3 regions of the Streptomyces odontomachicola genome follow, and region 2 is predicted to be linked to each of the others. Evidence: riboswitches for the same ligand, from Rfam matches in the RefSeq annotation. Region 2 holds a riboswitch; each other region holds the start of a gene.
The links. A riboswitch is a leader RNA that binds a small molecule or an ion and turns the genes downstream of it on or off. The one in region 2 is predicted to bind cobalamin.
Positions count from the first base shown of each region.

Region 1: linked by a shared signal. The riboswitch ahead of ABEE00_RS03620 (ABC transporter substrate-binding protein) and the one ahead of metE (5-methyltetrahydropteroyltriglutamate--homocysteine S-methyltransferase) in region 2 are both predicted to bind cobalamin.
Region 3: linked by a shared signal. The riboswitch ahead of ABEE00_RS01205 (ABC transporter substrate-binding protein) and the one ahead of metE (5-methyltetrahydropteroyltriglutamate--homocysteine S-methyltransferase) in region 2 are both predicted to bind cobalamin.

Region 1 covers NZ_JBCFOK010000002.1:196,270-206,384, forward strand. The annotation lists gene ABEE00_RS03610 (GNAT family N-acetyltransferase) at 1-577, opposite strand, end outside; gene ABEE00_RS03615 (NUDIX hydrolase) at 574-1,071, opposite strand; cobalamin riboswitch at 1,194-1,370, shown strand; gene ABEE00_RS03620 (ABC transporter substrate-binding protein) at 1,408-3,057, shown strand; gene ABEE00_RS03625 (ABC transporter permease) at 3,059-4,006, shown strand; gene ABEE00_RS03630 (ABC transporter permease) at 4,003-4,842, shown strand; gene ABEE00_RS03635 (ABC transporter ATP-binding protein) at 4,836-6,344, shown strand; gene ABEE00_RS03640 (PDR/VanB family oxidoreductase) at 6,367-7,275, opposite strand; gene ABEE00_RS03645 (MSMEG_1061 family FMN-dependent PPOX-type flavoprotein) at 7,288-7,917, opposite strand; gene ABEE00_RS03650 (TetR/AcrR family transcriptional regulator) at 8,095-8,742, shown strand; gene ABEE00_RS03655 (AMP-binding protein) at 8,848-10,115, opposite strand, start outside.
Region 2 covers NZ_JBCFOK010000004.1:61,703-71,817, reverse strand. The annotation lists gene ABEE00_RS08065 (DUF397 domain-containing protein) at 1-15, opposite strand, end outside; gene ABEE00_RS08060 (helix-turn-helix domain-containing protein) at 15-854, opposite strand; gene ABEE00_RS08055 (hypothetical protein) at 1,091-1,336, shown strand; gene ABEE00_RS08050 (hypothetical protein) at 1,320-1,481, shown strand; gene ABEE00_RS08045 (LysR family transcriptional regulator) at 1,505-2,479, opposite strand; gene ABEE00_RS08040 (helix-turn-helix domain-containing protein) at 2,448-3,050, opposite strand; gene ABEE00_RS08035 (arylsulfotransferase family protein) at 3,218-4,378, shown strand; gene ABEE00_RS08030 (uracil-xanthine permease family protein) at 4,386-5,795, shown strand; gene ABEE00_RS08025 (SLAC1 family transporter) at 5,852-7,000, shown strand; gene ABEE00_RS08020 (helical backbone metal receptor) at 6,948-7,688, opposite strand; cobalamin riboswitch at 8,060-8,283, shown strand; gene metE (5-methyltetrahydropteroyltriglutamate--homocysteine S-methyltransferase) at 8,358-10,115, shown strand, end outside.
Region 3 covers NZ_JBCFOK010000001.1:228,452-238,566, forward strand. The annotation lists gene ABEE00_RS01190 (ATP-binding cassette domain-containing protein) at 1-231, shown strand, start outside; gene ABEE00_RS01195 (ABC transporter permease) at 285-1,103, shown strand; gene serC (phosphoserine transaminase) at 1,196-2,314, opposite strand; cobalamin riboswitch at 2,421-2,623, shown strand; gene ABEE00_RS01205 (ABC transporter substrate-binding protein) at 2,670-3,725, shown strand; gene ABEE00_RS01210 (FecCD family ABC transporter permease) at 3,728-4,837, shown strand; gene ABEE00_RS01215 (ABC transporter ATP-binding protein) at 4,872-5,759, shown strand; gene ABEE00_RS01220 (FAD-binding and (Fe-S)-binding domain-containing protein) at 6,414-9,266, shown strand; gene ABEE00_RS01225 (TIGR03084 family metal-binding protein) at 10,059-10,115, shown strand, end outside.

The DNA.
Region 1 (10,115 bases), on a different contig from region 2:
CGTGTTCGCCCGCCGACTCCGTACCGGCGTAGAGCGAGGTGTCCAGGCCGCAGAAGACGAAGCCCATCCGCAGATAGGCCCGGATGGCGGGGGCGTTGACATTGCTGACCTCCAGCCACACATGGCCCGCGGCGCATTCCCTCGCGAAATCGAGGGCGTGATTCATCAGGGTCCGGCCCACGCCCCTGCCCCTCCAGGCAGGGGCGACCTCGATGTCGCAGATAGTCAGTCGCGCATTCCACGCGTCGAAGGAGCACTCCACGAATCCGCACGGTTCGCCCCCGGCGACGGCGACCACCTTCCGGCGCAACCCCGAGCTGCCCGCGTCCTCCTCGCCGTCCTCCTCCTCGGGAAAGACCTTGTGGAGCGGAGGATCCACCGGGGTTTCGCGCAGGCTGAACCCCTCGCCCGTCACGGCGACTTCGTACACGGAATCCGTCGTGAAGGACCCGTCGAGCCGCGCGAGCGCCTCGTCGTCCTCCGGCCGGGCGGGGCGGTAGACCACCGTCTCCGCCGAGCCCGGATTCCTCGCGGCATCGGTGTCCGCGCCCGCGCACGCGTCGGCATTCGGCTTCATGGCTCGACGGTACGTCCGCCCTCCCGCGCATGATCGCCTTCGCGCCAATGGGCCAGCACGACCCGTACGGCGCTGGAGACCTGTTCCTGCTGCGTACGGTCGGCCCAGCGGTGCGCGTCGTGTTCGTGGGGTGCGAGCTCGACCGGGGCCTTCTCGTGGAGGGCCGTGGCGGTGAAGTTGAACTGGCGGGTCTTCCTGCCGCTCCTGGACAGGTAGTCGAAGTGGCCCAGATAGGCGCCGATCCCGGCGAGCGCGAGGCCGGTCTCCTCGGCGACCTCCCGGTGCAGGGCCTCGGTGAGGGATTCGCCCTCCTCCACGCCGCCCGAGGGCAGTTCCCACAGGCCGCCGAAGTAGTCGTCGGCGGTGCGGTGCAGCAGCAGTACGCGGTCCTCGCGGTCCGCGATGACGGCGCCGACGACGTGCTTGGCGACGCCGTCGGCGCGTGCGGCCCGCAGGAGGGCGTCGAGCAGGGCGGTGTCGAGGGGTGTGTTCACGTCACGGGCTCCTTACGGGACTTGGGCTCGGCCCCGTACGTCGTAGGACCGTGCAGGACACCTCGTACCCGCCCCCGCGGCGCGCATCCGCGCACCCACCCGACCGGCCCTGCCCCGCGTACGTCAGAATGACCGCGTCACAAGGCGACGGGGATCAGGAAGCCGGTGCGAGTCCGGCGCGGTCCCGCCACTGTGACCGGGGAGCGGACCCCAGAGCAGGCCACCGCACGCGGGGAAGCGCGTGGGAAGGCCGGGGCGAGCGTCGATCCGGGAGTCAGGAGACTGACCCGTCGCCGGTCCACCGCACGGGGCGAGGACACCCCGGGAAGGATCGCGTTGCACACCTGTACCCACACCTGTGCCCACGCCCGCGGGTCGTCCCGTGCCACGCCCCGTACGCCCGCGGCGCACACGCCACCTGAGGTCCGCACGCCGGCCGCCTCCCAGGCACCGCCCGCGGCGCGTGCTCCCGGCAGGCGCGCCCTGCTGGCCGGTTCGGGAGCGGCGGCGCTCGCGGCGGCCGGACTGCTCTCCGGGTGCGGAGCCGGGTCCGGGGGCGGCGGGGACGCGCGGCTGCGGGCCGCCTTCGCCGCGGGCGGCTCCCGCGAGACCCTCGACCCGCACGTCGCGCCGAACTTCGTGGACCAGGCACGAGCCAAGGCCCTCTACGACACCCTGGCCACCTACAAGGACGACATGTCGGTGCGCGCCCGGCTCGCCGAGCACTGGGAGAGCGACGCGTCAGGCAAGCGCTGGCACATACGTCTGCGCAAGGCGGAGTTCCACGACGGCCGGCCCGTGACCTCGAAGGACGTGCTCTACAGCTACCGCAGGGCGGCCGACCCCGGGACCGGTTCGCCCTCCCAACAGCTACTCTCCGCCATCGACTTCGACGCCAGCAGGGCGGACGGCGAGCGTGCCCTCACGCTCGTGCTGCGCAGGCCCAACTTCGACTTCCCGACGGCCTTCGCCGGTCCCGGCACGGAGATCATGCCCGCCGGTACGAAGGACTTCCGCAGGCCCGTCGGATCGGGCCCCTTCACCTACGGCTCCTTCACGCCCGGCGGGAACGCCCTGTTCCGGCGCTGGAAGGGCCACTGGGCGGGCGCCCCGCGCGTCGCCGAGCTGGAGATCGTCCCGGTCAACGAGGAGGCGGCGCGGGTCAACGCGCTGCTCTCGGGCCAGGTGCACTTCGCGCACGACCTGGGCGGACCCTCCGTACGGCGGCTGGCGGGGCAGGACTCCGTACGGGTGCTGACCTCGCCGCAGGCCACCATGCAGAACGTGCTGCTGCGCACCGGCAAGGCGCCCTTCGACGACCCGCGCCTGGTCGAGGCGGTGCTGCTCGGCGTCGACCGCGAGGAGCTGGTACGGGTCGCGCTGGCCGGGCACGGGGGAGTGGGCGACGACCTGTTCGGCAAGGGGCTGCGCGGGTATCCCGAGCGCCTGCCGCAGCGGAAGCGGGACGTCGGCAGGGCCCGTGACCTGGTGCGCAAGGCGGGGGCCAAGGGGCTCGGCTTCACGTTGCAGACCAGCACCGTGGACGCCACATGGGAGGCGGCCTGCACGCTGATGGTGCGTCAGCTTCGCGAGACCGGGCTGGAGCCGAAGGTGCGCACGCTCGCCTCCACCACGTACTTCAGCGAGATCGACAAGCGCGGCGTGGCCTCCTTCAGCAGCACCTCCACGCTGCCCGTCTCGGACTTCCTGGAGCAGCGGATGCGCGGGGGCGCGGCGCGCAACCAGACCGGGTTCGCCGACGAGCGCTTCGACGACCTGCTGGGGAAGGCCCGTTCGACACGGGACGAGGGGGAACGGCTGCGGCTGCTCGACCGCGCGCAGCGCATCGCGCGCGACAAGTCCGGGATGCTCGTGTGGGCCTTCTCGGACGCCAACGACGGTGTCGCGGACGCGGTGCGCGGGATGCGGGCCGCGCCGCCCAACTCGCACGACTGGGCCAGGTTCGACCGCGTCGAACTCGTCTGACGTGCGCCGGTACGCCGCACACCGCACGCTCCTCGCGCTGGCCCAGTGCCTCGTGGTACTGGTCGCCGTCTTCGCGCTGGGCTCGCTGCTGCCCGGCGACACCGCCGACGTCCTGCGCGGCGACCGGGGCACGCCGGAGCAGGCGGCAGCGCTGCGCGCGCAGTTGGGGCTCGACCAGCCGGTGTGGCACCGCTTCCTGGACTGGCTCGGCGGGCTGTGCACCGGTGACCCGGGCCGCTCCCTCATCACCGGCATGCCGGCCGGCGCCGAGGTGGGCCACCGCTTCGCCGTGTCGCTGGTGCTGGCCGTGCCGGCGCTCGCCGTGGTGCTCGCGCTCGCCCCGCTGCTGGGGATCGTGAGCGGGCTGCGCGAGGGCAGCGTGCTGGACCGCGTACTGAACGGGGCGGCCGTGCTGCTGCACTCCGTACCGGAATTCGTCCTCGGTCTGCTGCTGATCGCCTCGCTCTCGCTCGCCGCCGGACTTCTGCCCGCCACCGCCGCCGGGCTGGACGGCGCGGGACTGCTGGCCCAGCCCGCCGTACTCGTGCTGCCCGTCGCGGTGCTGGCCGCGCGCCAACTGTGCGACCTGGCACGGCAGATACGCGCGGGTGTCGCCGCGCGCCGCGACGGGCCCGTCGCCGAACATATGCGGCTGCTCGGTCTGCGGGAGCGCGCCGTGGTGCTGCGCCATGTGGTGCCCAACGCGCTGGCGCCCGCCACGCAGCAGTTCGCGCGGTGTGTGGAGGGGCTGTTGGGCGGGGCGCTCCTTGTCGAATCGCTGTTCAGCATCCAGGGCCTGGGCACGGGCTTCGTCCAGGCCGTCCAGAACCGGGACACCCCGCAGGTCCAGCTCTACGCGCTGCTGTTCGCGGGCACGGCGGTGGTGGTCAACCTCTTCGCGGATCTGGCTGCGCACCGGCTGGCGCCGCGGCGGGAGGGGGTGGCGTGAAGTCCCTCATGGCGCGTGGTCCCTCGGCCCGTGATGGGCTCGTGCTGCTGCTGTTGGCCGTTCCGGTGCTGCTCGCGCTGTGCGGGCCGCTGTTCGCGGGGCCGGCCGATCCGCCGCGGTCCGGGGCCGGCGCCGCGCTGCCCTCCCAACCTCCAGGCGCTGGGCACCCGTTGGGCACCGACGTGCTCGGGCGCGATGTGCTCGCGCTGGTGCTGCACGGGGGAGCCTCCGTACTCGGGACCTCGCTGGGCGCGCTCGCCGTGGGCTATCTGCTGGGCGTGCCGCTGGGGCTGCTGGCCTCCGGGTCCCGCCGGCTGCTGAACGAGACGGTCATGCGCACCCTCGACGTGCTGCTCGCCTTCCCCGGGCTGCTGGTCCTGATGACATTGGCCGCCACCGGGCACCGCGCCTGGCACTGGCTGGTGCTGGCCGCCGGTGCGCTGCAAGTGCCCGCGATCGCCCGGCTGGTACGGGGTACGGCGCTGGCTCCCGGCTGCCGCACGGCCGTCGAGGCGCTGCGCATGCAGGGGCGCGGCTGGGCGTACATCCACCTGCGCCACCTGGCCCGCGAACTGGCCGCTCCCGTCGCCACCGACGCGGGCAGCCGCTTCTCCATCGTCCTCTACCTGCTGGCCTCGGCCAACTTCCTCGGCCTGGGCCTGCCCTCCTCCTCGCCCGACTGGTCGGTGCTGATCGAGCGCAACAGCGACGCGCTGTTCGGGCAGCCGTACGCCGTGCTCGTGCCCGCTGGGCTGCTGATGGCGCTGTGCGTCGGCGGCAACCTCGGCGTCGACCGCGCCCTCGCCCGCCTCAGGGAGACCTCCCGCCCATGCTGAGCCTGCGCGACCTGTCCGCCCACGCCGTCGACTCCGGCGGTAGGCCCGTACCCCTGCTCTCCCGCGTCGACCTCACCGTCCCCGCCGGAGCCGTCACCGCGGTCATCGGCCCCTCAGGCAGCGGCAAGACCACCCTGGGCCTGGCGGCCCTCGGCGCTTCCCGTACGGGGGTGTCCCTGACCGGCGAGGTGTGGCTGGAGGACCACGAGCTCCTGTCCCTCCCCGAGGCCCGGCGCCGGTCCCTGCGCTCCGGAGCGGCAGCCCATCTGCCCCAACACCCGGAGACGGTGCTGGATCCCGTACGCCGGGTGGAGGGGGCGCTGCGGGAGCTGGCGGGGCTGCGGGGGAGGGGAGCAGGGGTGACGCGGGCGGAGCGGGACGCCGCCGTCGAAGGGGCGCTGCGGCTTGCCGGGCTTCCGCCCTGCCTTGTGCGGCGGCGGCTTCCGCATCAGCTCTCCGGTGGGCAGCAGCAGCGGGCCGCGCTGGCCTCGGCGCTGGTCACGGGGGCGCGGCTGCTTGTGCTGGATGAGCCGACCAGTGGGCTCGACCCCGCCACGGTCCGGGTGTTGGCCGACAACCTCGGTACGCTGACCGAGGCGGGGGCGGGGGTGCTGTTGCTCAGCCACGATCTGGCGCTGGTGCGGGAGTTGGCCGTTTCCGTGACGGTGCTGGAGCAGGGCCACGTGGTGGAACAGGGGCCGACCGCGGAGGTGCTGGGCGGTGGCGCGCACGCCCTGACGCGTGCGCTGGTGGCGGCCGAGACGCGGGCAGGGAGGGGAAGGACAGGTCCCGAGCCCACCGGGGGCGCCAGCGCCGAGGGTGTGAGCGCCACCGCCCTCGCCGTACGCCGCCGTACCGGCCCCTCCCCGCTCGCGGGCCCGGTCACCATGGCGTTCCCGCCCGGCAGCAGGACCGCGCTCGTCGGCGTCTCGGGCGCGGGGAAGACCACCTTCGGGCGCGCCCTCGCGGGGCTCACCCCCGCCACCGCCGGGCGGGTCACCCACGAAGGGCGCGCCCTCCCACGTCGCGCGGAACGGCGAACGGCGGGGCAGCGCAAGATCGTTCAGTACGTGCACCAGAACAGCGCCGACTCCTTCGAGGCGCACCGGCCCCTCCTGGGCCAGCTCGCCGCAGCGGGGCGGCTGTTGCGGGGGCTGAGCGCGGAGGAGGCGGAGCGCGAGGCGGCCGAGACCGCGGACCGCATGGGGCTGGACGAACCCCTCCTGCACCGCACCCCCGGCACGCTCTCCGGCGGCCAGCTCCAACGCTGCGCGCTGGTCAGGGCGTTGACGGCCCGCCCCGCGCTGCTGGTCTGCGACGAGGCGACCTCGGCCCTGGACGCCCTGGCCAGGGAACGCGTACTGACCGCGCTCCCCGACCTCCTCGCCCCCGCCGGAACCGCCCTCCTCCTCATCACCCACGACCAGACCGCCGTGAGCGAACTCGCCGACACCGTCGCCGTCTTCGAGGCGGGGCGCTGCGTCCGGCACGGACCGGCATAGGGCCCGCTAAGTCCCACACGTCTCACAGATCGAGGACGAGGCGCGCGGAGCGGGACCGCGAGACGCACGCGTACATGCGGCCCTCAGGGGCGCCGATGTCGTCGCGGTGCTCGGGCTCGCCGTCGAGTACGCCGAGTTCGCAACTGCCGCACACCCCTTCGCGGCAGCCGGCCGACACCGCGTAACCGGCCCCGTCCAGCGCCTGCAGCAGCGTCTCGTCCTCCGGCACCCGGACCGTGCGCCCCGACCGCGCGCACACCGCGTCGAACGCGGTGTGCGGCGCGAAGACCTTGGGCGCGGCGCGGAAGCGCTCCGTGTGCAGCCGCTCCGCGGGGAACACCGCCTCGGCGGCGTCGAGCAGCGAGGCGGGGCCGCAGCAGTACACCCGCGCGCCGGGCGCGAGGCCGGACGCCAGCGCGGCCAGGTCGGGCCTGCCCTCCTCACGGGTGGCGACGACCCGTACGTACGCGCCGAATTCGGCCCGCAGCTCCTCCGCGAAGGGCATGTGCGCGAGGGAGCGCCCCACGTACACGAGTCGCGCCGGGACGCCGGAGGCGAGCGCCGCGCGCAGCATCGGCAGCAGGGGCGTGATGCCGATGCCGCCGGCGAGGAAGAGGTACTCAGGCGCCGGCAGGAGCGGGAAGTGGTTGCGCGGGAGGGAGACGCCGAGCCTGCGGCCGGTGCGCAGGAAGCGGTTGATGTACTCCGAACCCCCGCGGCTCAGCGGCTCGTCGCGCACCGCGATGCGGTAGCGCGAGCGGTCGCCCGCATCGCCGCACAGCGAATACTGGCGGGTGAGCCAGTTGGGCAGGCTCACGTCTATGTGCGCTCCCGGCTCCCAGGGCGCCAACGGCCCCTCGGCGCCGCGCAGGACGAGGGAGACGACGTCCTCGGCGACGTGTGCCATGTGGTCGACAACGGTCTGCTGCATCGCCGGTCCTCCTCAGTAGAGCTTGCGGTAGCCGTCTTCCAGGCCGCGTTCCAGCTCCCCGGGGTCGACGCCGAGCCCGAGCTGGTCGGCGACGACCTCGCCGACCGTGGGGAGCTCCTCGGCGAGCGCCTGGCTCGCCGGGTCCCACAGCCGCGAGCGCAGCAGCGCGCGGCCGCAGTGGAAGTAGACCTGCTCCACCTCGACGATGAGCGCGAGCACCGCCTCCCTGCCCTCGGCCTGCATCCGGGCCAGCACATCGGGCTCGTCGGTGGCGTAGGCGCGCCCGTTGACCCGCAGCATCTCCCGCGAACCGGGTACGAGGAAGAGCAGGCCGATCCCGTCGTTCTCGGCGAGGTTGGTGAAGGAGTCGGCGAGCTTGTTGCCGGGCCGGTCGGGAATCGCCAGCGTGCGCTCGTCGAGCACCTTCACGAAGCCCGGATAGTCCCCGCGCGGGGAGCAGTCGGCGCGCCCCGCCGCGTCGGCCGTCGCCATCGACAGGTAGGGCGAGTGCGCGATGAAGCGGTGCGTGTGCGCGTCGACGTGGTCGAGGATCTTCGCCTCGGCGACGGGCTCGGGCGCGCCGAGCCGGGCGCGGACCTCGGCGTGCGACAGGCGCCGCGGGCGGGTGCGGGTGTGCGACACGAGGGCTCCTTCCGATGGGCGGGGAGGCGGCGCGGTACGCGGCACGGCGCGGCGCCATGCCGTGGGCGGCGGTAGGACGTACCGCTCCGCCGCAGGTCATGGCAGTATTGTGAGCAATCATTCAGGTCCCGCGCTACTCGCTTTCGAGGCGCTGCCCAGGACTGCCAGGAGGTGCCCGTGACATCAGGCGACCGCAGGCTCCAGCCGCGCAAACAGCCGCGCCAGGCGCGCGCCGAGCTCACCCGGCAGCGCATCCTCGACGCGGCTGCTCACGTTTTCGCGGAGTACGGCTATGCCGCGGGGACCACCAACCGGATCGCCGAACAGGCCGGGATCTCGATCGGTTCGCTGTACCAGTACTACCCGAACAAGGACGCCATCCTCGCCGAACTGGTCGGCCGGCACCTCGCCGACGGGGCGGAGGCCATCGGGGAGGCCATCAGGAGGAGCGAGGAGGCGGAGCCGCCCGGGACGCTCGAGGACACGGTCCGCACTCTCATCAGGACCGCGGTCGAGAACCACCTGGAAGACCCGCGACTCCTGCGCATCATGGCCGAACAGGCGCCGCGCTCGCCCGAGTTGGTGGAGAGGGTCGCGCAGCAGGAGCAGGCGCGCACGGCCTACGTACGGGAACTCATCGGCCGCTATCCGGAGGTCCGGGTGGCCGACCCCGCCGTGGCCGCCCGGCTCGTCGTCGCCACGGTCCAGTTCACCGTGCACAGCCTCATCGCCGCCCCCGATCCCGTGGACGTCGCCGCGTTCGAGAACGAACTCGTCAGCATGATCACCCGCTATCTCACCGGGGGACCGGCCGGAACGGCGTAGCGCCGCACCCGCGCGGCGGCGTGACGCTCCGCGGAGCAACGGCGGGCGCGCCGGGGCCACTTCGCCCCGCGGTGTGGCCCCGGCAGCCGGCCGTCGTGCGGGGATTCAGCCCGCCAGGCTCGTGCGCAGGTGCTTCTTGTCGGGCTTGCCCACGGGGGTCAGGGGGATCTCCGCGAGCTGATGGAGCGTCCGGGGCGCGTACATCGGGCCCTTGTGCCGCGCGACGAACTCCCGCAGCACCTCGTGGTCGACCTTCCGCCCCGGCGCCGGGACGAGGGCCGCGTGCACCTCCTCCGCGCCGTTCTCCGCCGGCACGCCGAACACCGCGCAGTGGGCGATGTCGGGGTGGGTGAGCAGCAGGTCCTCCAGCTCGCTGGTGTAGACGTGGCCGCCGACCACGATGACCATGTCCTTGAGCCGGTCGACGATGTAGAGGTAGCCCTGCTCGTCGAGGTAGCCGACGTCGCCGGTGCGCACCCAGCCGTCCCGCAGCACCGCCTCGGTGAGCTCGGGCTGCTTCCAGTAGCCGCTCATGGCCTGGCCCGAGCGCACATGGATCTCGCCGGTCCCGCCCGGCGGGAGGTCGGCGCCCGTCTCGTCGCGCACGACCACCTCCACGCCCGGGATCACCTTCCCGGCCGGGGCCTGGCCCTCGCGCGGCAGGTCGCCGTGCTCGTGGGGGCCGAGCACGGTGACGTGGCCCGCCTCGGACTGGCCGTAGCCGCCGAACAGCACGGGACCGAACACCTCGTGGGCCTGGCGCAGCCGCGCCGCCGAGGCACCGCAGCCGCCGTACGTGATCCGCTGCAGGCTGCTCAGGTCGGTCCAGCGCACAGCAGGTTCGTCGAGCAGCCGGTACAACAGCGGCGGCAGCAGCCAGAGATGGGTGATCCGCTCCCGCTCGACGGCGGCAAGCACCTCGCCGGGGTCGAATTCCTCGTGCAGCACCACGGAGCCGCCCGCGAGCAGGGTGGCGTCGGCGATGTTGCCCGCGACGTGCGCGAGCGTCGTGCAGGCCAGGAAGCGCGGCGGCTCGCCGGCGAAGACGGAGCCGAAGGCCAGCACGTCCTTGTACGGCGCGTGCGCCATGCGCACGCCCTTGGGTATCCCGGTGGTCCCGCCGGTGTGGCGTATGCACCAGTCGTCCTCGGGCCGCGCCGCCCCCGGCACCGGCTCGGGCCGGTGCCGCGCTGCGTGCGCGAGCAGATCCTCGCCGAGCGGGCCCGGCCCGAGGCTCAGCACCTTCGGCGGGTGTACGCGGGCGAGGAGCTCCTCCGCGTACTCGTGCAGCGCGGGATCGACGATGAGCACTCCGGTGTCGACGCTGCGCACCACGTGGGCCAGGGCCTCAGGGGCCATGCCCTGGTAGAGCA
Region 2 (10,115 bases):
TGCGGGCGGGGTCACTATGCCTCCATGAGCTCTCTGATCATCTGGGCGGACGCGTCACGCGACAGCGCGGAAGCCGTGAGGACATCGTAAGACCGCGACAAGTGCCGGACGTCTGCCGGTTCTTCGATGATGGCACCAGACCGGACCCCCTCGGTGTAGACGACCGTAGCGCCGTCCGCAGTGGTCAGGATCGACATGGCGCCGTCCATGAGCCCGTGGGTGCCCGCTGACAACGGCAGGACCTGGAGAACCGTGGTCGGCCTGGCGGTGTGTTCCAAGAGCGACGCCAACTGCTCTCGCATGACCGCTTCGTCTCCCACCTTCCGGCGGATGACCGACTCGCAGACGATCACAGAAGTGTCCGGCGGCGAGCCGCCCTCGAGCATCTTCTGCCGCGCCATGCGGTTTCCGACCCTGGTGGCCAGCTCCTTGTCGCTGGCTCGCGGGTCGCCCTCGCGGAAGAGGGCCCAAGCGTAGGCCGGAGTCTGGAGCAAGCCCGGTACGACCGTGGGAGACCACTCCGCGATCGCGACTGCCCGGGGCTCGAGTTCGATCCGCCGCCGTGCGTGCGCGGGGAAGGACTGGGCGGTGATCTCCGCATGCAGCCGCTTGAACTTCCCGTCCGTTGCGAAGACTTGGTCCAGAAGCGGAGGGAGCGCCGGAGGAATCGGGCCCTCGCACCGCTCCACCCTCGAGATCGTGCTCTTCGAAGTCCGCGTCATCCGGGCCAGGTCGCCCTGCGTCAGCGCCCTCTCCGGATACAGCTCGCGGGCGCTCCTGCACTCCTCCGCGAACCGGCGGCGCGGGTCCTCCTCGTCTTCCGGAACACCGCTGCCTCCCACCTCTGCGCTCACAACTCCCCCTGCCCGCGCGCCTGGTCACGCGTCGTGACACGTCCGTTTTTAGCGGTCAGCGGCCCGTGCATATGCCACCAGGCCCAAATCCCAGGTTGGGCGCCAAAACGCTCCCAAGCGTAGCGAGCCATGCCCCACCCTTGTGACCAGTCGACCGCACAGCGTGAGCGCGCGGTCGCGACTGCCCGGCGCACGCCGGAGGGAACGAGACCCAACGAGCAGCGGGAGATGGAGACATGAGCGATCCGGCCGAGGCCAACGCGACGCAGGCGAACGAGACAGAGGCGGACGAGGCCATGAACGAGCTTGGCAGCGCCCTGCGCCTGAACGGCATCACCTTGCCGAGCATGCGGGTATGCCCGACCGTGCTCACCGGCTCTCCGCCGCTGGTGGACATCGGCTCGGTGAACATCGAGACGGTACGGAGACTGACCGAGGCACTGCGCGAAGCGGCTGGTGGTGGCCGTGCTGCCGGCGCGTGAGCTGCTGCCGGTGAAGGGCTGCGACGTCTGTCTGCGGCTGGCCCTGGACCTGGCCGACGCCAAGGCCGCCATGAACGGCGGCCGGGTGGCCGACATCGCGCCGCGATTCCGGAGACACCTCAAGGAGCCGCACGAGGCCACCTGACCTGACGGACAAGGACGAGCCGGTCAGTGTGCCCTGGTCAGGCTCAGCAAATCGCGGGCCGGCCCCGCAGGCCGGTGGGCGTGGGGCCACACCGCGCGGAGCTCGCGGTGCAAGGGAGCCGAGGCCAGGGGGACCTCCAGGAGGCGGCGGGCCGAGAGCTCCTCGCTCACCGCCAGCTCGCTCAAGACCGCAGGACCCGCCCCGCTCACCACCGACGCCTTCACCGCCGTCGTGGACGACAGCTCGAGAAGGGGCGGCGCCAAAGCCCCGTAAGCGGCCTCCAAGACCTGCCGCGTACCCGACCCCTCCTCGCGCAGGATCAGCGGCGTACCGGCGACCTCCTCGGCGGAGAGCGGCGCGCGCCGCCGCGCCCACGGATGACCCGGCGCGACCACCAGCAGCAGCCGGTCGTGTGCGACGACCACGCCATCCAGGCCGGACGGCGTGTCCAGGCCCTCGACGAAACCGAGGTCGGCCTCCCGCGCGCGCAGCCGCTCGGCGACCTCGGCCGAGTTGCCGGCCAGCAACTGCACGGCGGTGCCCGGACGTTCGGAGCGCAGCGCGATCAGCCACCCCGGCAGCAGGTACTCGGCGATCGTCAGGCTCGCCGCCACCCGCAGCCGCGAGTCGCGGCGGTCGCGCAGCGCGCTCGCCCCCGCGTCGAACGCCTCGGCCGCCTCCACCACGCGCCGCGCCCAGTCCGCGACCAGCGCGCCGGGCTCGGTCAGCCGGGAGCCGCGCGGCGAACGGTCCAGCAGCGCCACGCCCAACTGCCGCTCCATCGACCGCACCCGCCCGCTGGCCGCGGGCTGGGTGATGCCCAGTTCGCGCGCGGCCCGCCCGAGGCTGCCCAACCGCGCGACGGCCAGCAGCAGTTCGAGCCCGGCGAGGTCCGGCACCCGGTCGGCCAGTCGCGGCACGGGCCCGCCGTTCGCGCCGCCGTCTCCCACACCGCTCACCCCGCGCTCACCCACTCTGCTCGTCGGCCACCAGCACATGATCGGCGATGCCGACGATCAGCACCCTGGTACCGGGCTCCAGCGCGCGCCAGCGGTGCTCGACGCCGCCCGCGCAGTAGAGGGTGTCGCCGCGTTCGAGCCGGTACACGGAGTCGCCGGCCTCCACCTCGGCCGCGCCGTCGGCCACGTACATGACCTCGTCGTTCGGATGCCGGTAGACGCGCTGCCCGTCGTGCGCGCCGGTGAACTCCAGCGCGTGGAGCTGGTGCCGGCCGCGCACCAACGGCCGCATCCGCCCCTCAGCGGGCCCCTCAGCCGACGCGTCGCCGTCCCTCTCCTCCACCGCTGCGGAATCCGCCCGTACGACGTCGACCGGGCGCGGTCCGGCCGAGGCCGCGAGGAGCTGGACGGCCGTGGTCTCCAGCGCGTCCGCGATGCGCTGGAGCGAGCTCATGCTCGGGCGGGCGCGGCCGTTCTCGACCTGGCTGAGGAAGGGCACGGAGAGGCCCGAGCGCGCGGCCACCGAGGCGAGGGTCAGCTCCAGGGCGCGGCGCCTGCGCCGGATGCCGGGCCCGACGGCGGGCGCGTCCCCGTCCTGCGGCTGACCCACTTCGCTCTCCCTGTGCGTGCGGTGACCGGCGTCGGCTTCATGAGCTCTTAACAGTTCAGCCGTGGTCCCGAGCCTATCGCGGTGCTTAAGGTCTTCGACGTCATCAAAGAAAGTTTGACAACGACAGCAACAACGACAGCGACAGCCAGTGACGGGAGCAGCAGCACATGGGAGCCGTGGACCAGAATCTCCGCCGACGCCGGGGCACGGGACTGATCGCGCTGGACGAGGACGCCTCGTACGGCGGCTACACCCTCTTCGCGCCGCTGACCGGCACCGGCGAGGTGTATCTGACCGACATACGCGGCGAGGTCGTGCACGAGTGGCACTTCCCCGTCCGCCCCGGCAGGCACGCGCGCATCCTGCCCAACGGCAACCTCGCCTACAACGGCGTACTGCCCGACGAGCCCGCGCTGTTCCCCATGTGGCACAAGTACCGCGGCGGGATCATGCAGGAGGTCACGGCCGACGGCGAGGTCGTGCGCGAGCACCGGGACAGGTGGCAGCACCACGACGCCAACCACCTGGGGGACGGGCGGATCCTGTACGCCGCGCTGGAGCCGCTGACCGGGGCCGACGCCGCTGCCGTACGAGGCGGGGTGCCGGGCTCGGAGCCGGACGGGACGGTGTGGGCGGACACCATCAAGGAGGTGGACGCGGACGGCCGCACGACCTGGGAGTGGCGGGTGGCCGAGCACCTGGACCGGGGCGGGTTCCCGCTGCACCCGGACTACTCGCGCGAGCACTATCCGCTGGTCAACTCCGTCGCCGAGCTGCGCGACGGGAACATCCTCGCCAGCCTGCGCAGCGCCTCGGCTGTGATCGTCATCAGCCGGGAGACGGGCGAGGTGGTCTGGCGTACGGAGCCCGGCACCGTCTCCCAGCAGCACCACCCCACCGAGCTGGAGAACGGCAACTTCCTGGTCTTCGACAACGGCGTCTTCCGGCCGGGCTGGGACGTCCCGTTCTCGCGCGTGATCGAGGTCGAGCGGGCGAGCGGGAAGATCGCGTGGGAGTACCACGACCCGGCGCGCGAGGCGTTCTTCGCGCCGTTCATGGGCAGCGCGCAGCGCCTGCCGAACGGCAACACGCTGGTAACCGACTCCCCCGCAGGGCGGCTCTTCGAGATCACCGCGGACGGCTATCTGTGCTGGGAGTACGTGGTCCCCTACTTCGGCGGCTACCGCGAGGCCGAGGTGCGCAGGCTCTTCCCCGCCGAGCCGAACGCGGTCTTCCGCGCCTACCGCTACTCCGCCGCCGAGCTCCCCTGGCTGGACACCTCCGGCACGTCAGGACCGCCCCGCGTCGTGCGCATACCGAAGGGATGACCCCGGCATGCCGTCCTCTCCCACCCCGGCGCCCTCCGCCGAGCCGGGCGCTGAAAGCCCAACCGCCGCCCCCGTACCACCCGTCGACCAGCGGCTCCCCCTCGTACGCCTCCTGCCGCTGGCCTTCCAGCACCTGCTGGCCGGCGTCGCGGCGCCGGTGTCCTCCGTCGCGCTGATCTCCGCCACCCTGCGGCTGCCGCCCGGGCGCACGGCGGCCCTGCTCAGCGCGACGCTGGTGCTCTGCGGGCTGGGCGCGCTGCTCCAGTCGCTGGGCGTACGGGCGCTCCGGGTCGGTGCGCGGCTGCCGTTCCTGATGCTGCCCGGCGGCGCGGCGGTGGCCGTCTTCCTCCAGATCGCCGAGGCGCACGGAGCGGCGACGGCCTCCGGTTCGGTGCTGATCGCGGCGGTGTTCCTGCTGCTGGTGCTGCCGTTCTACGGGCGGCTGCTGCGCTTCTTCCCTCCGCTGGTCATGGGCACCACCGTGGTGCTGATCGGCGTCAACATGGTCAAGATCACGGTGCCGCTGCTGGCCACGGGCCCCGGGCTCGCGTTCGGCACGCTCGGCGTGACCGCGCTGTTCTTCCTCGTGCTGCGCGGCGTGTGGCGGCAGATGTCGGTGCTGTTCGGAATGGCGGGCGGCACGGCGCTGGCGGCGCTGAGCGGCACGGGCTTCGACATGCGGGGCGGCGAAGGTGCGGGGCTGCCCGCCGTCTTCCCGTACGGGACCCCGCACTTCGACCTGCTGGCCGCGGTCCCCCTGCTCGTGTTCGCGCTCGCCTCGCTGGCCGAGGCGACCGGGCAGACGGTGCTCAACAGCGAGGTGGTGGGCCGCACTCCTGATCCGGTACGCGATGTGCCCCGCACCGCGCGGGCCGACGCCGTCCTCTCGCTCGGCGCCGGCGTGTTCGGCACCTCCCTCATGGTGACCAGCGCGGAGAACATCGGGATCGTCCAACTGACGCGGGTGCGCTCCCGGTTCGTGACCGCGGGCGCCGGGGCGCTGCTGATCGTGTGCGGGCTGCTCACGCCGCTGACCCGGGCGCTGGCCGCGATACCCGAGCCGGTGGTGGGCGCCGCGGGGCTCGTCATCTACGCGGTGATCGCGGTCATGGGCATCGGCATGCTGAGCCGCGTGGACCTGCGCGCGGGCTCCAACGGCACGGTGGTCGCGCTGGCGCTCTGCGCGGGGCTGCTGCCGATCATGGCGCCGACGATGTACGCGGGCCTGCCCTCCTGGGCGGGGACCCTGTTCGGCAGCGGGGTGGCCTCGGGGGCGCTGGCGGCGGTCGTGCTGGCGGCGCTCTTCGGCAGGTTCGGTCCGCGCCCTGACCCGGACGACAGTCCGGCCCCTGAACCCGCTCGCGCCTCCCCCACCAGCGCCGATGCCGACACCCCACCCCATAAGCCCGCCCTATGAGCACATAGCGCGGTGGTCCCTGGCAGCGCGCCCGTACGCGGGCGAAGGTGCTGCACATGACGACCGCAGCACCTTCCGCCTCCGGGCCCTCGGCTTCCGCGCCTCCGACGTCCTCGACATCCCGTACCGACGCGTCCTCCGCACCGCTCCCCCGGGGCCTGCCCCGGCTCTCGGTGCGGGACCTCGGGCCCAACTGGTACGCCGCCGTGATGGGCACCGCGATCCTCGCCACCGGGGGCAGCGCCCTCCCGCTGCCGATACCCGCGCCCGTGCTCACCGCCGTCTGGGCCCTGTCGGCCGCGCTGCTCGCGGTGCTGGGCGCGGCCCGTACGGCGCACTGGTTCCGGCACACCGACCGGGCGCGGGAGCACCTGCTCGACCCGGCGGTGGCGCCCTTCTACGGGTGCCTGGCGATGGCCGAACTGGCCGTCGGCGGTGCCGCGTCGGCGGTCGGCGTGCCGGGGGCAGTCGTGATCGACGCGGTGCTGTGGGCGCTGGGCACCGCGACCGGCGTGCTGGCCGCGACCGCCGTGCCCTTCCTGATGGTGGCCCGGCACCGCGTCGAACCGGGCACGGCCTCGCCTGTGTGGCTGCTGCCGGTGGTCGCGCCCATGGTGTCGGCTGCGGTCGGCGCCCCGCTGATCCCCCATCTGCCCGCGGGCCAGGCGCGGCTGGCGATGGAGCTGGGCTGCCTGGCGCTGTTCGGCATGAGCCTGCTGGCGACGCTGCTCGTGCTGCCGCCGGTGTTCACCTCCCTGGTGCACAACGGCCCGCCCGCGACCGCCCTCACGCCCACGCTGTTCCTGGTCCTGGGCCCGCTCGGCCAGTCGACCACGGCGCTCGGCAACCTCGCGGACGCGGCGCCGGGCACCTTCGCCTCGGCCTCCGTGCTGTACGGGGTGCCGGTGCTGGGCTTCGCGCTCCTGTGGCTGGCGCTGGCCGCGGCCCTGGTGGTGCGGGCGCGGGCCCAGGGGATGAGGTTCGCGATGACGTGGTGGGCGTTCACCTTCCCCATCGGCACGTGCGTGACCGGCGCCGCAACGCTCGGGCGGCACACCGGGCTTGAGGCACTGGGCTGGCTCGCGGTGCTGCTCTACGCGCTGCTGGCCGTCGCGTGGCTGTCGGCGGCCGCCGGCACCGTGCGCGGGCTGTTCAGCGGAGCGCTGCTCGCAGCGCCGCGCACAGCTGCTGCGGCGCGGAGCTGAGCGAGGGCCCGTACCAGGTCAGATGGCGGCCGCTGAGCAGCGCTGCGGGCAGCCCGGGGAACGCCTCGGGGCCGTCGTCCTGCGTGAAGCGGTACGGCTCGTCGGGCAGCGCCACCAGATCGGCGCGGCCCGGCGCGGCCAGCTCCTCCAAGGGGATGCGCGGATACCGCTCGGCATGCTCCTCGTACACATTGCGCACCCCGAGGTGGGCGAGCACGGCCCCCGCGAACGTGTCGCGGCCCAGCACCATCCACGGCCTGCGCCAGATCGGCACGACGGCCCGCACGTCGAACTCGGCCCGCGCATCGCGCCACGCGTCCTCGGCCTCGTCCAGCCAGGCGGGGCGCGGGAGCCCGCAGCCACTGGTCAGCATCCTGTCGAGTTCGGTGAACGCCTCGGGCAGCGAGCGGATCTGCGTGACCAGCACCTCGGCCCCGGAGGCGCGCAGGGCCTCCAGGTCGGCCGGGCGGTTCTCCTCCTCGTTGGCCAGCACCAGGTCGGGGGCGAGCGCCGCGATCCGCTCCAGGTCCGGATTCTTGGTGCCGCGTACGCGGGCGACGTCGAGGTCCGCGGGGTGGCTGCACCAGTCCGTGGCCCCGACGAGCAGTCCGGGCGCGGTGGCGGCGACGGCCTCGGTGAGCGAGGGAACGAGGGACACAACGCGCTGTACGGTGCCGGTGGTTGGCATACCGGCACCGTACATCGGCTCAGAAAGTCGTGTGGCGGTCGTCGTGGAACATAACTCCCCCGAGTTGAATTGACGAATGATTTCCGCATGCCGCCGCCGCGCGGCGGAAGAGAAATAGAGCACCCCGAAAGCAGGCGTCTGGAGCCCGCTCACTCCCAGGTCAGAGCGCTTCGACCTCGTTGAATCCCATGGAAACCCCCGTTCTCGCCGCCCGCCTCCCCGTACCGGGCGGCGCGTTTTCCTGCACGTTCTAAAAGGTACGGGCGGCATGTGTGCGCCGTCATCCGAATTTCCGCGCGGGGAAATGGAGTTGCCCGCTTCCGCCCTGCTCAGGCGCGCTCGGGTGTTGCGGCGGGCGCCCCGTGTCGGGCTAGGGTGGCCGACGCAGCCGGTTCGCCCCGCCCGCCAGGCGGGGGGACGCAAGAGGGAATCCGGTGGGAAACCGGAACTGCCCCGCAGCGGTGAGCGGGAACGACCGCCGTCAAAGGCACTGGGCGCACGGCGCCCGGGAAGCGACGGCCAGTAGGAGCCCGGTGGCAGCAGCCACGAGGGCGTGCCCGCGAGTCCGAATACCTGCCGCTGCCCGTGCGTCCGCAGCCTGGCGGCCGTGCGGCTCATCGACGAGGACTCGCGAAGGAGAGTTCCGTGACCGACGTACGCACGTCACGTGTGTCCCGGGTGCACGCCACCTCGCACGGCTATCCGCGGCAGGGCGCACACCGCCGGCTCAAGAAGGCCGTCGAGGGCTACTGGCACGGCGACGTCTCCCGACCCCAGCTCCTGGAGGCCGCGGCCGAGCTGCGCGCCGAGGCCCGCGCCGAACAGGCCGCTGCGGGCATCGAGGAGATCCCCACGGGCCACTTCTCGCTCTACGACCACGTGCTGGACACCGCGTGGATGACCGGCGCGATCCCGGAGCGGCACCGCAAGGCCACCGAGGGGCTCGGCGAGCTGGACGCGTACTTCGCGATGGCCCGCGGCACGGCCGAGGCCGAACCACTGGAGATGACCAAGTGGTTCGACACCAACTACCACTACCTGGTCCCTGAGTTGAGCGCGGACAGCACCTTCGCGCCGGACTCGCGCAAGCAGGCGCAGGAGTTCACCGAGGCACGCCGCGAGGGGCGCGGCGCGCGGCCCGTCCTCCTCGGCCCGGTCACCTTCCTCCTGCTGTCCAAGCCCGCCCCGGGCACCGACCCCGACTTCGACCCGCTGACGCTGCTGGACCGGCTGCTCCCGGTGTACGCCTCCGTGCTGGCCGACCTGCGCGCGGCCGGCGCCGGATGGGTGCAGCTCGATGAGCCCGCGCTGGTGCAGGAGCAGCCCGAGGCGGTGCTCAACGCCGCGTCCCGCGCCTACCGGGAGCTGTGCGCCGCGGCCGACCGCCCGAAGCTGCTGGTCGCCTCGTACTTCGACCGGCTCGGCGACGCACTGCGGGTGCTCGCGGACTCCCCCGTCGAGGGCCTGGCCATGGACTTCACAGGTCCCGCAGCCGCCAACCTGGAGGCGCTGGCGCACACCGGCGGGCTGCCGGGCCGGCGCCTGATCGCCGGGGTGGTCGACGGGCGCAACGTGTGGGCGGCCGATCTGGAACGGCTCACCGGCCAGTTGGCCACCCTGCTGGGCCTCGCAGGGCAGCTCGACGTGGCCCCGTCCTGCTCGCTGCTGCACGTGCCGCTCGACGTGACCCTGGAGCGTGATCTGGACCCGCAGGTGGCGCGCTGGCTGGCCTTCGCGCGCCAGAAGTGCGCCGAAGTCGCCCTGCTCGCCAAGGCGTTGACCGAGGGCCGCGGCGCGGTGAGCGGGGAGCTCTCGGCGCGCAGGGCGGCGCTGTCCTCCCGCGCCGGCTCCTCCCTCGTACGCGATGCCGCGGTACGCGCCCGTACGGAGGCCGTGACCGGCGAGGACTCCCGCCGGGCGCAGTCGTACCCGGAGCGGGCAGCCGCGCAGCGTGCCCGGCTGCGGCTGCCGCCGCTGCCGACGACCACGATCGGCTCGTTCCCGCAGACCGGCTCGCTGCGGCGGGCGCGCGCGGGGCTGCGCAAGGGCGAGCTGACGCGGGCCGAGTACGACGCGCGGATCGCCGAGGAGATCCGCGAGGTGATCTCCGTGCAGGAGGACGCGGGCCTGGACGTGCTGGTGCACGGGGAGCCCGAGCGCAACGACATGGTGCAGTTCTTCGCGGAACGGCTCTCGGGCTATCTGGCCACGCAGCACGGCTGGGTGCAGTCGTACGGCACGCGTTACGTCCGCCCGCCCATCCTCGCGGGCGACGTCTCGCGGCCCGGGCCGATGACGCTGGAGTGGACCCGCTTCGCGCAGTCCCTCACCGACAAGCCGGTGAAGGGCATGCTGACCGGCCCGGTGACGATGCTGTCCTGGTCCTTCGTGCGCGACGACCAGCCGCTCGCGGAGACGGCGCGGCAG
Region 3 (10,115 bases), on a different contig from region 2:
GCGGTGGCCCGGGTCGCGAGGGACGGCGGCGAGCCGGAGACCGAGGCCGAGACGCTGCGGGTGCACGCGCCGGTGCCGCAGGGCGACGGGGTGGCGGCGCTGGCCGAAGTCGCCCGCGTGCTGCGCGAGTCGGGGACCGGCGTGGACGACATCGGGCTGCGCAGGCCCACGCTGGACGAGGTCTTCCTGACCCTTACGGGGCGCGCGGCGGAGGAGGAGGTCGCGGCATGAGTACGGAAGCGCTGGACACGGAGACGGGCACGGGAACGGGTACGGGTACGGGCATGCCGGACACGGCGCCGGTCTTCGGCGAGCGGCGGCTCCACTGGGCGCTGGCCGACTGCTGGACGGTGGTCCGCCGCGACCTGACCCACCTGGTCAAACAGCCCTCGCTGATCGCCTGGCAGTTGGGTTTCCCGATCGTCTCGGTGCTGCTGTTCGTGTATGTCTTCGGCAGCGCCATGCAGGTCGGCGAGGGCGTGGACTACAAGGACTTCGCGATGCCCGGCATGTTCGCGATGACCATGGCCTTCGGCTTCATGAACACCGCCATGGCCGTCGTGATCGACAAGGAGCGCGGCGTCACCGACCGCTTCAGGTCCCTGCCGATGGCGCCCTCGGCCGTGGTCACCGGGCGCGGGGTCTCCGATGTGCTGCACGCCGCGCTGGACCTGGCGGTGCTGGCGGCCATCGCGCTGGTGGTGGGCTGGCGTTCGGACGGAGGGCTCGCCGGGACGCTGTACGCCTTCGTGCTGCTGCTCCTGCTGCGCTTCGCGCTGATCTGGATCGGCGTGTGGCTGGGCCTGAAGACGCCCAACCAGGAGGCGGCCGGCAACCTCTTCGCCGTGGCCTTCCCGTTCGGGATGATCTCCAGCGTGTTCACCCCGCCGTCCGCGATGCCGGACTGGCTGGGCGCGATCGCCATGTGGAATCCGGTGTCCTCCACCGCCAACGCGGTACGCGAGCTGTACGGCAACCCGCTGCCGCTCGGCGAAAGCTGGATCGAGCAGCACGCGGCGCTGATGGCGGTGGTCTGGCCGCTGGTGATCACGGCGGTGTTCCTGCCGCTGGCGGTGCGGAAGTTCCAGCGGCTGAGCGCGTGAGCACGGCGTGAGCGCGTGAGCGCGTGAGCGGAACGCGCGACGGGCCGGGCGCACCGTGCGCCCGGCCCGTCGTCGTGTGCGGTGCTTCCGCGTTACAGGTGCTCGATCACGTAGTCGACGCAGGCGGTCAGCGCCTCCACGTCGGAGGGCTCGACGGCCGGGAACATCGCCACGCGGAGCTGGTTGCGGCCCAGCTTGCGGTACGGGTCGGTGTCCACGATGCCGTTGGCGCGCAGCACCTTGGCGATCTCGGCGGCGTCGACATCATCGTCGAAGTCGATCGTGCCGACGACCTGCGAACGCTGCGCCGGGTCCGTGACGAACGGGGTGGCCTGCTTGGCCTCCTCGGCCCAGCCGTACAGCGCGCGCGAGGAGGTCGCGGTGCGGCGCACGGCGAAGTCCAGGCCGCCCTGCCCGTTCAGCCACTCCAGCTGGTCGTTCAGCAGGAACAGGGTGGAGAGCGCGGGGGTGTTGTACGTCTGGTTCTTGCGGGAGTTGTCGATCGCCGTCTTCAGGTCGAAGAACGCCGGGATGTGCCGGTCCGAGGCCGCGATGCGCTCGGCCCGCTCGATGGCGGCCGGGGAGAAGGCCGCGATCCACAGTCCGCCGTCGGAGGCGAAGGACTTCTGCGGGGCGAAGTAGTAGACGTCGGTCTGCGCGATGTCCACCGGCAGGCCGCCGGCGCCGGAGGTCGCGTCCACGAGCACCAGCGCGTTCTCGTCCGCGCCCGCGACCCGCTCGATCGGCATCGCGACGCCGGTCGAGGTCTCGTTGTGGGTGAAGGCGTACACGTCGACGCCCTGCTCGGCTGCCGCCTTCGGGTGGGTGCCGGGCTCGGACTTGATCACGGACGGGGCGTCCAGCCAGGGCGCGAGCTCCGCGGCCTTGGCGAACTTCGAGGAGAACTCCCCGAAGGACAGGTGCTGCGACTTGGACTCGATGAGCCCGTGCGTCGCGATGTCCCAGAACGCGGTGGAACCACCGTTTCCGAGCACCACCTCGTACCCCTCGGGGAGCGAGAAGAGCTCCTTCACGCCCTCGCGCACCTTGCCGACCAGGTTCTTGACCGGGGGCTGGCGGTGGGACGTGCCGAGAAGTGAGGTTCCGGTGGCAGCCAGGGCGCTGAGCGCCTCCGTACGCACCTTGGACGGGCCCGAGCCGAATCGACCGTCGGCGGGCTTGATGTCAGCGGGAATCTGGAGATCAGCCACGAGCCGCAGCCTAGTGCGTCATCCCAGCGCAGCGGTATGGGGTCCGTACGGCGAGACGGAGCTCACCGGTCCGCTTGTCCGGCCTGTGGTAGCTTGCGAACGCCAGTTCAGTTACGGAACGGCCCGTTGACCAGCCGCTCCGTACAAGGGAATCCGGTGGAAATCCGGAGCTGACGCGCAGCGGTGTGGGAGCTGGGCGAGCACAGGCCACTGGGGCGGGCGGTCACCGTTGACCGCGTACACCCCGGGAAGGCGCTCCGCCCGTACACGATCCCGAGCCCGAAGACCTGCTGGCCGCACGACGGGTCGCCGGGCTCCGCGCATGAGCCCCTGACGGAAAAGGGACCACCGGATCATGGCGTCACGCCACCGCCGCTCACTGCACGTCTCCGTACTGGCCACGGCCCTGATGTGCCTGCTGGCCTCCTGCGGGGGATCCGGCGCGTCGGGCGGCTCGGACAAGGCGGGCGGCGCGTCCCCCGCCGGATACCCGAAGAAGATCGGCAACTGCGGGCGCGAGGTGACCGTGAAGCGGCCGCCGTCGCAGGCGGTCTCGCTCGACCAGGACTCCACCGAGATCCTTCTCTCGCTCGGCCTCGGCGACCGCATCGCGGGTACGGCGACCTGGACCGACCCGGTGCTGCCCGAACTGGCAGCCGCCAACAGGAAGATCCCGCGGCTCGCGGAGAACAACCCCTCCTTCGAGCGGGTGCTGGACAAGGAGCCGGACTTCGTCTCGGCCACCTTCCAGGCCACGCTGGGCAAGGACGGCGTCGCGGGGCGCGGCGACTTCGAGAAGCTCGGCGTGCCCACGTACGTCTCGCCCTCCGACTGCGAGGACAAGGACACCTCGGGCGGCGGCGACGGCGCGCGCACCAAACCGCTGGAGCTGGGCTCGGTGTACGGCGAGATCCGCGATCTGGCCAAGGTGTTCGGGGTCGAGGAGCGCGGTGAGAAGCTGATCGCGAAGCTGGAGAAGCGGAGGAAGAGGGCGACCGAGGGCGTGGACGCGCGGCACGCGCGCGTCATGTACTGGTTCGCCAACTCCGAATCGCCCTATATGGCCGGTTGCTGCGGAGCGCCCGGCATCATCACCCGCGCCGTCGGCGCGAAGAACGTCTTCGACGACACCAAGCAGGAGTGGCCCCAGATCAACTGGGAGCAGGTCGCCGACCGCGACCCCGACATGATCGTCCTCGGCGACCTGACCCGGAAGCGGGAGACGGCGGAGACGGCGAAGCAGAAGATCAAGAAGCTGGAGTCCAATCCGGTCACCCGGAAGATGACGGCCGTGAAGAAGAAGCGGTACGTGTTCCTGAGCGGCGCCGCGATGAACCCCTCGATCCGGGTGCCGGGCGAGGGCATCGAGAAGGTGGCCGCGGGGCTGCGCAAGTACGGGCTGGACCATTGAGCGTGCGGGCCGCCGAGCGGGACAGCGCGGCCGAGGGTGATCGCGCGGCCGAGGGGGAGGCACCGGTTGCGCCTCGGGGTGCCGCGCGGCTGCGCGCTCCCCTCGGGCTCTGGGCGCTGTGGGGCGGCGGCCTCGTGCTCCTCCTGCTGTCCGTCGCCGTGACCATCACCATCGGGCCCTCCGACATCCGCGTCACCGACGTGTGGGGCGTGGTCGCCGGGCACGCGGGCTGGGACGTGCACACCGGGCTCAGCCCCATCCGCGAGGGCATCGTGTGGGACCTGCGGCTGCCCCGTACCGTGCTCGCCGCCGTCTGCGGGGCCGGACTCGGGGTGTGCGGCGCGGTCATGCAGTCGCTGCTCCGCAACCCGCTGGCCGACCCCTATGTGCTGGGCGTCTCCTCGGGCGCCTCGACCGGCGCGGTGCTGGTGGCGGTGCTCGGGGTCGGGGGCGGCGCGCTGACCCTGCCGGCCGGGGCCTTCCTCGGCGCGCTGGTCTCCTTCGTCCTCGTACTGGCCCTGGCGTACGCGTCCGGCGCGACCAACGAGCGGGTGCTGCTCGCCGGGGTCGCGGGCATGCAGCTCTTCTCCGCGCTGACCTCGTTCATCGTGATGTCCTCGGCGAACGCGGAGCAGACACGCGGCGTCCTCTTCTGGCTGCTCGGCTCGCTCGCCGACGCGCACTGGAGCGATGTGGCGTTCTGCGGGGGCGCGTTGGCGCTGGTCATGGTGGTGTGCCTGGCGTACGCGCACCACCTGGACGCCTTCACCTTCGGGCAGGAGGCGGCCGCCTCGCTCGGCGTCTCGGTGCGGCGGGTGCGGTTCGTGCTGCTCACGGTCACCGCGCTGCTGACCGCGGCGCTGGTCAGCGCGGCCGGGGCGATCGGCTTCGTGGGGCTGGTGCTGCCGCATGCGGCGCGGGCCGTGGTCGGCCCCGGGCACCGTTCGCTGCTGCCGACGACCGCCGTCGCCGGCGCCGTCTTCCTGGTCTGGGTGGACACCGCGGCCCGCACGCTGCTCGACCCGCAGGAGGTGCCGGTCGGCGTGGTGACCTCGCTGATCGGGGTGCCGTGCTTCGCGTTCATCCTCCACCGGAGCAGGAGTGTGCGGTGAGTGCCTCCCGCGGCGAGCACGACAGGAGTGTCCGATGACGCTGACTGCTGACGACGTGAGCTGGGGCGCGGGCGGGCGTCTGCTCGTTGACGGGGTGTCGCTGCGGCCCGCGCCTGGGGCGACGGTGGGCCTGATCGGCCCCAACGGTTCCGGTAAATCGAGCCTGTTGCGGCTGCTCGCGGGCATCCGCGCGCCCGCTGCCGGGACCGTCGCGCTGGACGACGTACCGCTGAGCTCCATGCGGCGCAAGGCCGTCGCGCGGCGGGTCGCGGTGGTCGAGCAGCACGCCGACACCGGCGTCGACATGCGCGTACGGGATGTCGTACGGCTCGGACGCATCCCGCACCGCGGCGCGTGGTCGGGGCCCTCGGCGGAGGACGACGCCGCGGTACGGGAAGCGGTGCGGCACGCGCGCCTCGACGGTCTGCTCGACCGGTCCTGGCACACCCTCTCCGGCGGGGAGCGGCAGCGGGTGCAGATCGCCCGCGCGCTGGCCCAGCAGCCGGACCACCTGCTGCTCGACGAACCCACCAACCACCTGGACATCCAGCACCAGTTGGAGCTGCTGACGCTGGTCGCCCGGCTCCCGGTCACCAGCGTGGTCGCGCTGCACGACCTGAACCACGCGGCGATGTTCTGCGACGAGCTGCTGGTGTTGAAGGAGGGGCGGGCCGTCGCCGCCGGCCCGCCGGAGAAGGTGCTGACCGAGTCGCTGATCGCGGAGGTCTACGCGGTGCGGTCGGTGGTCACGGGGGAGGGGCCCGAGGGCCGGCCCTCGATCCGCTTCCTGCCTCCGGCGTCGGAGCCGGAGCCGGAGCCGGAGCCGGAGCCGGCGCCGGCTCCGGAGAACGGGGTTTCCTCCGGCTCATCCGGGTTTACGGGTTCCGGCTCGGGTTCGGGGTCCGGGCGTTCCGAGCGGTAGACCTGGGCGCGGATCAGGGCGTGGACGATGCTGAGGTGGTCGGCGGGCATGGAGCCTCCAGGGAGCGGCGGTGCGGGGCTGGTTCTGACCCGCACGTATTCGCCGTCCGGCGCCGACTGCTGCCATGTGTACGAGGGTCGGGGCCGGCGATGAGGCTCGGGTGAGCGGCGGATGAGGATTGCTTCATGTGCGGGGGTGGGCTCGGGGGTGGGCTGCTTTGCGCCTTGACCGCCGGGCGGGTGCGCTTTTGGTTGCTTCCCGCTGCGGCGGGTTTTGGGTGGGTGGTTGCGCCCGACTTTGTGAGTTACGGCCCGCTCTACGACGCTCCGCGCCTCCGGCCGGGCCTCCGCCCGGTCTGCGGCGTCCCCGGAGGGCTGCGTACGAGCCGTCGCGACCGTGCCCACTTACTAGCTGTGGGCAGTCGTTCCGCAGGGGCGAGGGGGGTACCTCCCTGCTCGGAGCGAAGTCGGAGAGCTTGGGGGAGGGTGGGCACAGCGGACTTGCGCCCCGGGCACCTGGCCCGCCATGTACGCGACGGGGCCCCGGGGCGCAGCCCCGGAAAGGGGGCACCTAGGGGGCACCCCGTAGCGCGAAGGGGACCACACACGGTCGGGGTGATCGGCTTACGCCCCGCGAGAAGGCACGCTGGGCCCCATGGGAGACGAACGGGAACACACGGCCAACGCCCTCGCAGAGAACCTGCGCCAAGTCGTCCGCGGCGAGGTGGAGTTCGACACGACCAGCCGCGCCCTCGTCACGATGGACGCCTCGAACTACCGAAGGGTGCCCCTGGGGGTGGTCGCCCCGCGCGACGGCGAGGACGTCGCCGCCACCCTCGCCGTCTGCCGCACCCACGGCGTACCGGTCCTCGCCAGGGGCGCCGGCACCTCCATCGCAGGCCAGGCCACCGGCATCGGCGTGGTCCTCGACTTCACCCGCCACATGAACCGCATCGACGCCGTCGACCCCGGCTCCCGCACAGCCCTGGTCCAGCCCGGTGTCGTCCTCGACCGCCTCCGCGAGCACGTCGCCCCCTACGGGCTCACCTTCGGCCCCGACCCCTCCACGCACAGCCGCTGCACCCTCGGCGGCATGATCGGCAACAACTCCTGCGGCTCGCACTCCGTCGCCTGGGGCACCACGGCCGACAACGTACGGGAGATCGAGGTGCACACCTACGGGGGCGGGCGCGCCGTCCTCGGCCCCGGAGGGGACGGCGTACCGGCTCCCCTAAGGGACGCCGGCCGCGCCCTCGTCCAGAACGAACTGGCCCGCCTCCGCACCGGCTTCCCCGAGCTCCCGCGCCGCATCTCCGGGTACGCGCTGGACGAGCTGCTCCCCGAGAAGGGCGAGGACTGGGCCCGCGCCTTCACCGGCAGCGAGGGCACCCTGGGGGTTCTCACCCAGGCGTCCGTACGGCTCGTCCCCGTACCCGGAGCCCGCGTGCTCGCCGTACTGGGGTACGCCGACGAGAGCGCCGCCGCAGAAGCCGCCGCCGGGCTGCTCCCGCACCGCCCGCTGACCGTCGAGGGCATGGCCAACGACCTCGTGGGCGACGCGGCCCGCGCCTCGCTGCCGAGGGGCGGCGCCTGGCTGTTCGTCGAGGTCGGCGGGGCGGACGAGGGCGAAGCGCGGGCCCGCGCCGAGGAGTTGAGCCGCCAGGCGGCGGCCGACGGCGCCACCGACCACCTGCTCATCACCGACCCGGCGGGGCAGCGCGCACTGTGGCGGGTACGCGAGGACGCCTCGGGCACCGCGACCCGGATGCCCGATGGCAGCGAGGCATGGCCCGGCTGGGAGGACTGCGCCGTACCCCCGGCCCACCTAGGGGACTACCTAAGGGACTTCCGTGGGCTGCTCACCTCGTACGGCCTCCGGGGTCTCCCCTACGGGCACTTCGGTGACGGCTGCATCCACGTGCGCATCGACTTCGACCTGATGGACGCGCCGGGGATCCAGAAGTTCCGCGACTTCTCGCACGACCTCGCGGACATCGTGGTCGCGCACGGCGGCTCGCTCTCCGGCGAGCACGGCGACGGGCAGGCGCGCGCCGAACTGCTGCCGAAGATGTACGGGCCGGAGATGGTGGAGCTCTTCGGACGGTTCAAGGACGCCTGGGACCCGGACGGCGGCCTCAACCCCGGCATGCTCGTACGGCCCGACCGCATCGACCAGAACCTCCGCTTCGAGCCGCTGCCCCGCGAGCCCGTCGACGTCGCCTTCGGCTATCCGCACGACGGCGGCGACTTCTCCGCCGCGGTACGCCGCTGCGTGGGCGTCGCCAAGTGCCGCAACACCAGCGCGGGCGCGGGCGTGATGTGCCCGTCCTTCCGCGCGACGGGCGAGGAGAAGCACTCCACCCGCGGCCGCGCGCGGCTTCTGCACGAGATGCTCGCGGGCGACGCGGGTGACGGCAGCGGTGTCGTACGGGACGGCTGGGATTCGGAGGAGGTGCGGGACGCGCTGGACCTGTGCCTGTCCTGCAAGGGCTGCCGCAGCGACTGCCCCGTAGGGGTCGACATGGCCACGTACAAGGCCGAGTTCCTGCACCACCATTACGAGGACAAGCGCCGCCCCATGGCCCACCACTCCATGGGCCGGCTCCCGGAGTGGCTGCGGCTGACCGCGGCGTTCCGGGCTGCGCCGCTGCTCAACGCCGGTGCGCGGATCGGGTCTCTGGCCGCGCTCGGGAAGCGGCTCGGCGGGCTCGCCCCTGAGAGGGACATCCCTGCCCTGCCCCGAGAGCCCTTTACGCGGTGGTGGCGCAGGCAGCCCCTAGGGGAGCGGCGGGGGAGCGGCGAGGGGCCGCGCGTGGTGCTGTGGCCGGACACCTTCACCAACTACCTGTCCCCGGAAGCCGGTTCGGCTGCCGTCAGGGTTTTCCGGGATGCGGGCATCAGGGTCGCGGTGCCGCCGCGGCAGGTGTGCTGCGGGCTCACGTACGTGTCGACCGGGCAGCTCGACCGGGCGCGGGCGGTCATGCGGCGCACGCTCGACCGGGTCGAGCCCGCGCTCGATGCGGGGCTTCCCGTGTCCGTACTGGAGCCGCCGTGTGCGGCGGCGCTCAAGACCGATCTGCCCGAACTCCTCGGCGACGATCCGCGGGCCGCGCGGCTGGCGCGGTCCGTGCGGACGTTTGCCGAGACGTTGGAGGAGTACGCGCCGGAGTGGCGGCCGCCGCGGGTTGATCGGCCCGTCGCGGGTCAGCTGCACTGTCATCAGCACGCGGTGCTGGGGGATGCGGCGGATCGCCGTTTGCGTGAACGCGCCGGGCTCACCGGTGAGTTGAGCGGCGGCTGCTGCGGTCTCGCCGGCAACTTCGGCTTCGAGGCCGGGCATTACGAGGTGTCGGCGGCCTGCGCGGAGGACCAGCTCCTGCCGGCCGTACGGGAGGCCCCCGACGGGGCCGAGCTGATCGCGGACGGCTACTCCTGCCGTACGCAGCTCGAGCAGTTGGGCGGGGCGCGGTCCCGCCATGTGGCGGAGGTGCTGGCCGAGCACCTGTGAGTGGTCGCTTCGCTCCGTGACCGCCGACCCGTTGCGCTTCTGCTTGCTTCCCGCTGCGGCGGGATTCGGTGGGTGGTTGCGCCCGACTTGTGCCTTCCGGCCCGGACGGAAACGCTCCGCGCCCCCGTCCGGGCCTCCGCCCGGTCTGCGGCGACCCCGGGTGCGGTCATGAGCGTCCCGCCGCGCTTCCGGGCCCCGTTGCGTACGGGGTGGTGCGGGTGCCGGGGGGCGTCGGTCCGCTGTGCCCACCCTCCCCCAAGCTCTCCGGCTTCGCTCCGAGCAGGGAGGTACCCCCCTCGCCCCTGCGGAACGACTGCCCACAGCTCAAAGGGGGAGCGGCGGGCAACCCACAGCGTTCCGCCACCCACACTTCGGTAGCGACCACTGTCGAAGCTGAGCGAGGCTCGTCCGGTGGCGCGGAGCGTTGCCGGGCGAGCCGTCACTCACAAGGCAGTCGGAACCACCCACCCACACCCCGCCGCAGCGGGAAGCAACCACGCTCGGAGGCCGTCGGCGGTCACGACGCAAAGCGTCCACAGCCGGCGCACCCGCGCGCCTCACAAGGCAGTCGGAACCACCCACCCCCACGCGGGCCCGACCGGAGGTCAAAGCGCGCAGCGCAAAGCCCGCAGCGGCGAAAGACCCAAGCGAGGCGGGGCCAGCAGGAGCCCACACCCCGCTGGGCCCCCAACACCACGTGCTGGCGCACAAGAATCATGCACGCATGCTTGATTCCCGAGCGGCCCCCTGCCAACCTCATTCACCAGACCCCGACTTGGGAGGAGCGCGCGCATGTCGGACGGCGCTGCCGTGCTGGAGGACCTGCGAGCTGAGGGCGAGGAGCTGGAC